3 regions of the Streptomyces sp. HUAS MG56 genome follow, and region 2 is predicted to be linked to each of the others. Evidence: riboswitches for the same ligand, from Rfam matches in the RefSeq annotation. Region 2 holds a riboswitch; each other region holds the start of a gene.
The links. Region 2 has a riboswitch for S-adenosylmethionine ahead of AC4OXY_RS17335 (aminotransferase class V-fold PLP-dependent enzyme). Riboswitches for the same ligand answer to the same signal wherever they lie in the genome.

Region 1 (3,263 bases), 1.5 Mb from region 2:
GCGCGGAGCATGCCGGGCGCGAGGCACAGGTGGTAGTCCTGCACCAGCACGGCCGCCCCCTCGGCGGCCTCCTCGGCCAGAGCCTCGGCGAACGCGCGGTTGTAGGCCTCGTACGACGCCCACTGCCGGTGGAACTCCGCGTCGAAGACCGGTTCCAGCGGGGTCTGGTACAGCATGTGGTGGACGAACCAGAGCACGGAGTTCGCGATGCCGTTGTACGCGTCGGCGTGCACGGCCGGGTCGACGTCCAGCATCCGCACCCGCTGCCCGCCGGTGTCCTCGGCCGGCAGCAGCCCGCCGCCCGCCCGCCGTACGGCCTCCCGGTCGCCGTCGCCGAGCGCCGCGCACACCCATACGGCACGGGCGTCCGGGCCGATGGCCGACAGCCCCGAGACCAGCCCCCCGCCGCCCCGCCTGGCCCGCAGCGAACCGCCCTCGCCGTCCGCGTCGAGCGTGTACGAAACCGGGCCGCGATTGGACGCGACCAACACCTCGGCACCGTGCGTGGAAGCCATGGTCCTCAACCTAGCCCGGCCCGGAAACGCTCAAACGTACGGCCACGCACGACGCCCCGCCCGTATACGAAGTCCGGCGAAGTCACGCCACCCGGCGCTCGGCGTACTCCGCGATCTCCGTCATCGGCGGCCGTTCCTCCGTGTCCACGGAGTACGTCCGGGGCGCGAAGCCGTCCTCGTCCCGCTCGAACTGGGTCAGGGCGGGGCGGATCAGATGGCCGCGGGCCAGCCGGAGCTGGGCGGTGCGGTAGATCGCGGCGGCCATCCGGCCGAGCGCCTGCCCGTCCTGGTGCCGGTGCTTGCGGACCCCGACGTCCACCTGGGCGAGGGCGTCCAGGCCCACCAGGTGCAGCGCGTCCACCAGCATGCCCAGCTCCACGCCGTAGCCGACGGGGAAGGGGAGCTGTTCCAGCAGGCCGCGCCGGGCCGCGTACTCGCCGCCCAGCGGCTGCACGAAGCCGGCCAACTGCGGCCAGTGCATGTTGAGCAGCGGGCGGGCCATCAGCTCGGTGACCCGGCCGCCCTGCCCGGCGGCACCGGCGAGCGGGCGGTCGTACATGGCCTTCACCAGCGAGATCCCGGGGTCGGTGAGGAGCGGGCCGACGATGCCGGAGACGAAGTCGGCGGAGAACTCGCGCAGGTCCGCGTCGACGAAGCAGATGATGTCGCCGCGGGTCACGAGGAGCGAGCGCCACAGGACCTCGCCCTTGCCGGGAACGGCCGGGATGCGCGGCAGGATCGCGTCACGGTGGACGACCCGGGCGCCCGCGGCGGCGGCGACCTCGGAGGTGCGGTCGGTGGAGCCGGAGTCGACGACGACGAGCTCGTCGACGAGCGGGACCCGCTCCATCAGCTCGCGGCGGATGACCGCGACGATGTCGCCGACGGTCTCCTCCTCGTCGAGCGCGGGCAGCACGACGCTGATCGTCTGTCCCGTGCGCTGCTTGGCGGCCAGTATCCGCTGGAGCGGGCGATCGGTCACGGACCAGGAGCGGGTGGCCAGCCAGCGCTCTACTTCTTCCAGCACGCTCTGCGGCTCCTCACTGTTCGTGATCACAGGTGGTGACTGTGTGATCCATCTCGCGGTTCGGACGACTATCTCAACTGTCCTGGCCTTCGGTTACAGTCTTGAACAACGCCGGTGACCATCGCATGTCGGGGGGCGCGGGCGCGCACGACTCGTGCGTACAACTGCTCATACAACCGCATACCGCTCATCCAGAGGGGCAGAGGGACACGGCCCGATGAAGCCCCGGCAACCCTCCAGTCGGTTCTTGTCACGTTGACGTGGCGAGGCTCCCGGCTAGGGAAGGTGCCAAATCCGTCTCACGGCGAGATGCGTCGTGAGGAAGATGAGGAGAAAGGGCCTCGCCTCCATGGCTGTGCAGACAGTTGCAAGCACCTCCACCTCCCCCGTCGACCTCGGTCCGGCCGCGGCCCTGAGCTGTCGCGAGTGCGGTCACCGTGTCCCGCTCGGCCCGGTCTTCGCGTGCGAGGAGTGTTTCGGCCCGCTGGAGATCGCCTACGACTTCTCGGCCTACGACACCGAGGAACTGCGGGCCCGCATCGAGGCCGGCCCCGCGAACATCTGGCGGTACGCCCCCCTGCTGCCCGTCCCGGCCGACGTGGCGGACAAGCCGAACATCAACCCCGGCTGGACCAAGCTCGTCAAGGCCGACAACCTCGCGCGTGAACTGGGCGTCACCGGCGGCCTGTTCGTCAAGGACGACTCCGGCAACCCGACGCACTCCTTCAAGGACCGCGTCGTCGCCCAGGCCCTGGAGGCCGCCCGCGCCTTCGGCTTCACCACCCTGTCCTGCTCCTCCACGGGCAACCTGGCCGGTGCCGTCGGCGCCGCCGCCGCCCGCGCCGGCTTCCGCTCCTGCGTGTTCATCCCGCACGACCTGGAGCAGGGCAAGGTCGTCATGGCCGCGGTCTACGGCGGCGAGCTCGTCGGCATCGAGGGCAACTACGACGACGTGAACCGCTTCTGCTCCGAGCTGATCGGCGACCCGGCCGGCGAGGGCTGGGGCTTCGTCAACGTCAACCTGCGGCCGTACTACGCCGAGGGCTCCAAGACGCTGGCGTACGAGATCTGCGAGCAGCTCGGCTGGCGGCTGCCGGACCAGATCGTGATCCCGATCGCCTCCGGCTCCCAGCTGACGAAGATCGACAAGGGTCTCCAGGAGCTCATCAAGCTCGGGCTGGTCGAGGACAGGCCGTACAAGATCTTCGGTGCGCAGGCCGAGGGCTGCTCGCCGGTGTCGACGGCGTACAAGGCCGGGCACGACGTGGTCCGCCCCCAGAAGCCGAACACCATCGCCAAGTCCCTCGCCATCGGCAACCCGGCCGACGGGCCGTACGTGCTGGACATCGCACGCCGCACCGGCGGCGCGGTGGAGGACGTGACGGACGAGGAAGTCGTCGACGCGATCAAGCTGCTGGCCCGCACCGAGGGCATCTTCGCCGAGACGGCGGGCGGTGTGACGGTCGGCGTCACCCGCAAGCTGGTCAAGGCCGGCGTCCTGGACCCGGCGAAGACCACGGTCGTCCTCAACACCGGCGACGGCCTGAAGACCCTCGACGCGGTGGCCGGCACGGGTCTCACCGCCACCATCCGTCCGACCCTGGACTCCTTCCGAGAGGCTGGCCTCGCATGAGCGTGACCGTTCGCATCCCCACCATCCTGCGCACCTACACCGGCGGTCGGGCCGAGGTCGCCGCCGAGGGCGCGACCCTCGCCCAGGT
Region 2 (3,263 bases):
TCGCCTGGATGACGCTGTACCTGACGCTGCTGGTCGGCGGCGGCAACGACCTGTGGGCCACGCACTTCCACCTGTCGATCAACGCCGTCACCTACTTCGTCCGGATCTTCTTCTTCGTCGGACCGGTCCTGGCGTTCCTCGTCACCAAGCGGATCTGCCTGGGCCTCCAGCGCCGCGACCGCGAGAAGGTGCTGCACGGTCGCGAGACCGGCATCATCAAGCGGCTGCCGCACGGTGAGTTCATCGAGGTGCACGAGCCGCTCAGCCAGGAGCAGCTGCACACGCTCACCGCGCACCACCAGTACGAGCCGGCCGCCATCGGTCCGGTGGTCGACGAGAACGGGGTCCAGCGCAAGGTCGGAACCTCGGAGAAGCTGCGGGCCAAGCTGTCCGACGCCTACTACGGCGAGGACAACCAGATCCCGAAGCCGACCGTCGACGAGTACAAGGAGATCACGAGCGGCCACGGCCACCACTGATCCCCGCGTCGCCACGCCACGCCGAAGGGCCCCGTCCGCAAGCCGGACGGGGCCCTTCGCCCTGTCCCGGGGCCGATAGGGTGGGATCGGACGACGATTTCGCAGGTACGACACTCAGGAGCGACCATGAGCGCTGTGACCCCCGCTGGAGGCGACACCGCGGCGGGCCGCTCCTGGCCCGCCCTGCTGAACGGCCTGCTGAACGGCGAGAACCTGTCCGCCGACGACACCGCCTGGGCGATGGACCGGATCATGCGCGGCGAGGCGACCGACGCCCAGATCGCCGGGTTCGCGGTGGCCCTGCGGGCCAAGGGACAGACGGTCGAGGAGATCACCGGCCTGGTCCGCACGATGTACGAGCACGCGAACGTGATCGAGGTGCCAGGCCGCACCGTCGACATCGTCGGCACGGGCGGCGACGGGGCGCGGACGGTGAACATCTCCACGATGTCCTCGCTGGTCGTCGCCGGTACGGGCGCCAAGGTCGTGAAGCACGGCAACCGCGCCGCCTCCTCCGCCTCCGGTGCCTCCGACGTCCTGGAGAAGCTGGGCGTCAACCTCGACCTCACGCCCCGGCGGGTGGCCGAGGTCGCCGAGGAGGCCGGCATCACCTTCTGCTTCGCGGTCAAGTTCCATCCGGCGCTGCGTCATGTCGGCGCCGCCCGCGGCCAGTTGGGCATCCGGACGGTGTTCAACCTGCTCGGTCCCCTCACCAACCCGGCGAAGGTGCGGTCCCAGGCGGTCGGCGTGGCCGTCGCGCGGGAGGCGCCGATCGTCGCGGGCGTGCTCGCGGAGCGCGGCAACTCCGCGCTGGTCTTCCGCGGCGACGACGGCCTGGACGAGCTGACGACGACGGCCACGTCCCATGTCTGGGTCGTGCGGGACGGCAAGGTCACCGAGGAGGTCTTCGACCCCCGCGAGGTCGGCATCGACCTCGTCCCCGTGGAGGCCCTGCGCGGCGGCGACCCGGCCCACAACGCGGAGGTGGCCCGCCGGCTGCTGGACGGCGAGCGGGGCCCGGTCCGGGACGCCGTCGTACTGAACTCGGCGGCGGCCCTCGTCGCCCTGAACCCGACGGACATCCCGCTCGCCGAGCAGCTCGCCGCCGGCATGGCCCGGGCCGTCGAGTCGATCGACTCGGGCGCGGCGAAGCGGGCGCTGGAGCGCTGGGTGGCGGCGACCAACGCATAGCGGTCACGACGGGCGTCCCGCGATCCGGACCAGGGTTGCGGGACGACGATCAGTTGACGTAGGTTCCTGAACCAGGTCATGAGTGACAGTCATGAGGCCCCGGCCGACTGTCCGGCAACCCTCCGTCCGTGGCGGGGTGCCCCGGGTGAAGACCAGGTCGTAGGCAGCGAGGTCTACGGCAAGCGCGGACCCCTCGCACACTTCTGAGAGTGTGGGGCCAGGGGTCCTGGTCGTTCGAGGGAGCCTTCCGTGAGCAAGCGAATGCGATAGGGCCGCAGAGCCCCGCCTCCGCATCCCCTTTTCTCATCTTTCCGTACGCCGTTCCGTGGCTGCTTCGGCCTCTTCGGCTCCTTCGGCGTACGTCCTCACGGGAGTCCACCCATGTCTGTCTTCACCGCTGCCGCCGACCAGTCCGTTTGCGCCCCGCTGCCCGTTCTGGGCCGGGATGTCACCGTCCCGCTCGTGACCGGTGGCGAGGTCACCTACGCGGCGCTCGACTACGCGGCCAGCGCCCCCGCGCTCCAGCGCGTCTGGGACGACGTCGCCGCCTACGCGCCGTACTACGGCAGCGTCCACCGCGGCGCCGGCTACCTCTCGCAGCTCTCGACCGACCTGTTCGAGAACGCCCGCAGGACGGTCGCCGAGTTCCTCGGCTGCCGCGCCGACGACCAGGTGGTCTTCACCCGCTCGACCACCGACTCGCTCAACCTGCTCGCCCGTGCCCTGCCCGCCGGCTGCCAGGTCTTCGTCTTCGAGACCGAGCACCACGCCTCCCTGCTGCCCTGGCAGGACGCGCGGGTCACCTACCTCAACGCCCCGCGCACCCCGCGCCAGGCGGTCGAGACCCTGGAGCGGGCCCTCGCCGACCGCGACCCGTACGGCCCGGCCCTGGTCTGCGTCACCGGCGCCTCCAACGTCACCGGCGAGCTGTGGCCGGTGCGCGAGCTGGCCGCCGCCGCGCACGCCCACGGCGCCCGGATCGTCCTGGACGCCGCCCAGCTGGCCCCGCACCACCCGGTGGACGTGCGCGACCTGGACGTCGACTGGGTCGCCTTCTCCGGGCACAAGCTGTACGCGCCCTTCGGCTCCGGCGTCCTCGCGGGCCGCGCGGACTGGCTGCGCGCGGCCGAGCCGTACCTCGCGGGCGGCGGCGCGAGCCGCACGGTCACCCGGCGTCCGGACGGGGGAGTGGCCGTGGAGTGGCACGAGAGCGCCGCCCGGCACGAGGCGGGCTCCCCGAACGTCATCGGTGCCTACGCCGTCGCGTCGGCCTGCAAGGCGCTCACCGAGGCCGGCTGGGAGAACCTGGTGGCCCGCGAGGAGCACCTGATCGCGAAGGTCCGCGCGGGCCTGGCCGCGGTGCCGCAGGTGAAGGTGCTGTCCCTGTTCGGCGACGACGCCCCGCGCGTCGGCGTGATCTCCTTCGTGGTGGAGGGCTGGAACAGCTCCCACTTCGCCGCCGCGCTCTCCGCCGAGTACGGCATCGGCGTCCGCGACGGCCTCTTCTGCGCCCACCCGCTGGTCCGCACCCTGCTCGGCAGCGACCCCCAGACCCAGGGCGAGTGCGGCGCACCCGAGGCGGCCCCCGGCGAG
Region 3 (3,263 bases), 5.3 Mb from region 2:
TGGCCTTGAGCTGCTGCTGGACCAGCTCCAGCGCGGGCTGGTTGGTGGCCGCGTTGGGGAACCAGTCGATGGTCAGGCTCAGCCTCCTGCCGTCCTTGGTCCGGATGCCGTCGCCGGCGGACTTCCAGCCGGCCGCGTCCAGCAGGGACTTCGCCTTCGCCGCGTCGAAGGCCAGATCCGGGCCGAGGCCGGTGTAGTCGGGCGTGGTGTGCGCGAGGATGCTGGTGGCCGCCCGGGTGCCGGTGGGGAACACCGTGTCGGCGATCTGCTGCCTGTCGATGCCGAACACGATCGCCCGGCGTACCCGCGCGTCCTTCAGCAGCGGTCGCGCGTTGTTGAACCCGAGGCCGAACACCACACCGGGATTGGCCCGCCGCTGGAGCGTGACCCGGCCTCCCCCGAGCGCCGCCTCGTCGGCCCTGCCGACGCTGCCGATCGCGTCCACCTGGCCGGACTGCAGACTGCCGGTGCGCACCCCCGCCTCGGGTACGACCTTGAACACCAGCCTGTCCAGGTACGCCTCGCCCTTCTTGCTCCACAGCGAGGAACCCCAGGCGTACCCGCTGCGCCTGGACAGGGTGATCGACTGGTTCTGCACGTAGCGCTGCAGCGTGAAGGGTCCGGAGCCGACCACTCCGGCACTGCACTTCTGCTGCGGTGTCCTGCGCACGCTCGCCGATGACTCGATTCCCAGCGAGTGTGTCGAAGTGGCCTGCAGGAACTGGGCGTTGGGCTTCCTGAAGGCCACCCTGACGGTGAGGGGGTCGACCACCGTGGTGCTCCTGACGCCGCTGAGGTAGCCCTCGGCCAGCGTGCCCAGCGCGCCGAGCTTCGGCACCGCGTCGAAGTTGTCCTTGACCACCTGCGCGGTCAGCCCGGACCCGTCGCTGAAGGTGACGCCCGACCTCAGGTGGAAGGTGAACGTGGTCGCGTCGGAGCTGATGTCCCAGCTCTTCGCCAGCCACGGCACGATCTTGCCGGTCCTGGGGTCCTGGTCCGTCAGGGAGTCCACGATCTGGCGCACCGAGTAGATGGTGTCGTTGCTGGCGACCTGCTGGGGGTCCACGCAGCCGGCGTCCGAACCCACCGCGAAGGTCAGGGTGCCGCCGGACCTCGCCCGGCCGCTGTCCGAGCCGGAGCCGGCGGTGCTCGACCCGCACGCGGTCAGCAGCACACTGGTGGTGAGAAGGGCGGCCAGCGCCGTCCATCGGGAGGATCTGACATCGGGAAGTGCAGTCACGGAGGGGTTTCTCCTACTCGTGTCACCAGGCACGGGGTCGCGTCCGAGGCACGGCCGCGCACAGGCGTGCGGCCCCGGCCGACAGGCGGAAACGGGGATCAGACGGAAACGGGGATCAGGCGCTGAGGGGGATCAGACGGAGACGGGAGCGGCGACGGCCGCTCCCGGCCGTCGACCGGCGGCGGGAAGGCCCGTCAGTCCTGACAGAAGGAGCTGGTCGAGCGCTTCAGGTCGATGTGGCGGCGGCGCGCAAGCCGGGAGAACACCATCGCGACGGCGAAGGAGGCACGGGGGTCGTCGCTGCGCCGCATGGCCCTCCTCCGTGTCTCCGGCCCGGTCAAGGGGCCACGCGCTTGCGGGGATCGTCGGTGATTCCGCCGGGCTTTCACCTGGAGCACCCCGCCGCGTGGGAGGGTTGCCGGCCAGCGAGCCAGGGCTTCACGCTGACACTCGATGCCGATCGCGATGCTACGGAGCGGTCTCGGCGTACGTCAATGCCGTCACCGGACGCCCTACGGCCGCCCGGCTCAGGATCCGCCGCGTTCGCGGGGAATCTTCTGACCTGCCTCGATCGCCACCGGCAGTCGGTTCTCGGCCGGTGGCAGCGGGCAGGTGGCCAGGTCCGTGTAGGCGCACGGCAGGTTCGCGGCGCGGTTGAAGTCCAGGACGACCGTGCCGTCGGCGGCGGGCGGCTCGACGGTCAGCACCCGGTTGGCGGCGTAGGTGGTGACCCCGGAGGTCGCGTCGGTGAACAGCACCATCAACCGGCCGGCACCCTGTCCGGGGAACGCGGTGAGGGACAGCTGACGCCCGTCCAGCTCGAACTCGACCCTGCCCGGAGCGTCGTACACGTGCTCAAGGCCCTCGACCGCGGCGCCCACGGTGGTCGGCCGCGGCTCGTCGAAGGGGACGTACCGGCCTGTCACCGCCCAGTGCGGGTCGGGGGAGTAGGCGGGCGTTCCGGTGAAGGCGGTACGCAGCGGCGCGTCCGGGTGCCGTGGGCGCACGATGTCGCTGCCGCCGCGCTTGGCGACCTCGATGACGGCGTCTCCCCAGACCGCGTCGACGCCGCCGCGCTCGGGAAGCACACCGAAGCGGTGTTCGCCCCGCACCGGCGCTCCGTCGACGACCAGTTCCTCGCCGTCGTCGAGGGTGACGACGACCCCGTCGGCGCCGGTGTGCCACGCCCCGGGCGCGTCGGGGAAGCGCCGCGGCCGGTCGTCGAGCCAGTGCAGGCCGGTGACCGCCAGGAACCCGTGCGGCGCGGCGAGCCGGGCCTCCTGGGCGCGGTACCAGTCCAGCCAGTTCTCGGTGAAGGCCTGGGGGTCTGCTGTGGTCGGTTCGGTGGTCATGGGTTCCCTGTCTCTTCTCGGTCGCGCGAGGCTCGTCCTCGCACAGGAGGGGACGGTGCCGGGCCGACGGCCCGACGGGCCTGCTCAGCCCGCCAGTTCGCCGAGGAGCGCCCAGGTGCGCCGGCGGTCGGCTTCTCCCGCGATCTCGGTGCCGGAGAAGACGACCTCGGTGGCCCCGGCGTCGCGGTAACGCCGTACCTCGGCTGCGACCGTCTTCTCGTCGCCGATCGCCGCCAGGTCGCCGGCCCGTTGGCCGCCGGAGAGTTCGACGACCCGTGCGTAGGACGGGATCTGTTCGTAGAACGCGAGGCTCTCGACGGCCTTCGCCCGCACCGCGTCCACGTCGTCCGTGACGACGCCGGGCACTAGGGCCACGACCCGCGGCGCGGGACGGCCGGCGGCCTCGGCCGCGGCGGTCAGGGCGGGAACGATGTGGTCCGCCAGGGCGCGCGGTCCCGCCAGATACGGCAGGATCCCGTCCGCCAGCTCACCGCTGACCCGCAGCGCCTGCGGCCCCATCGCGGCGACCAGCACGGGGACGCCGCCCTCCGCACCCGGCACGCGCGCCGGTACCGGAGTGGTGGCGGTGAGCAGCTCACCGTGGAAGTCGGCCGTACCGGTCCGGGTCAACTGCCGCAGTGCCGTGAGGAATTCACGCAACCGCGCGATGG

Region 1: another riboswitch for S-adenosylmethionine. It lies ahead of thrC (threonine synthase); the one in region 2 lies ahead of AC4OXY_RS17335 (aminotransferase class V-fold PLP-dependent enzyme).
Region 3: another riboswitch for S-adenosylmethionine. It lies ahead of AC4OXY_RS41300 (putative leader peptide); the one in region 2 lies ahead of AC4OXY_RS17335 (aminotransferase class V-fold PLP-dependent enzyme).

What each region holds. Positions count from the first base shown of each region.
Region 1 is NZ_CM178722.1:5,098,247-5,101,509, reverse strand. Features, by position in the region: gene AC4OXY_RS24085 (alpha,alpha-trehalose-phosphate synthase (UDP-forming)) at 1-515, opposite strand, end outside; gene AC4OXY_RS24080 (glucosyl-3-phosphoglycerate synthase) at 598-1,542, opposite strand; SAM riboswitch class I at 1,727-1,874, shown strand; gene thrC (threonine synthase) at 1,892-3,175, shown strand; gene AC4OXY_RS24070 (MoaD/ThiS family protein) at 3,172-3,263, shown strand, end outside.
Region 2 is NZ_CM178722.1:3,645,411-3,648,673, reverse strand. Features, by position in the region: gene qcrB (cytochrome bc1 complex cytochrome b subunit) at 1-479, shown strand, start outside; gene trpD (anthranilate phosphoribosyltransferase) at 606-1,670, shown strand; SAM riboswitch class IV at 1,745-1,861, shown strand; gene AC4OXY_RS17335 (aminotransferase class V-fold PLP-dependent enzyme) at 2,052-3,263, shown strand, end outside.
Region 3 is NZ_CM178722.1:8,936,383-8,939,645, forward strand. Features, by position in the region: gene AC4OXY_RS41295 (ABC transporter substrate-binding protein) at 1-1,240, opposite strand, end outside; gene AC4OXY_RS41300 (putative leader peptide) at 1,435-1,551, opposite strand; SAM riboswitch class IV at 1,585-1,698, opposite strand; gene AC4OXY_RS41305 (DUF1684 domain-containing protein) at 1,768-2,592, opposite strand; gene AC4OXY_RS41310 (LLM class F420-dependent oxidoreductase) at 2,677-3,263, opposite strand, start outside.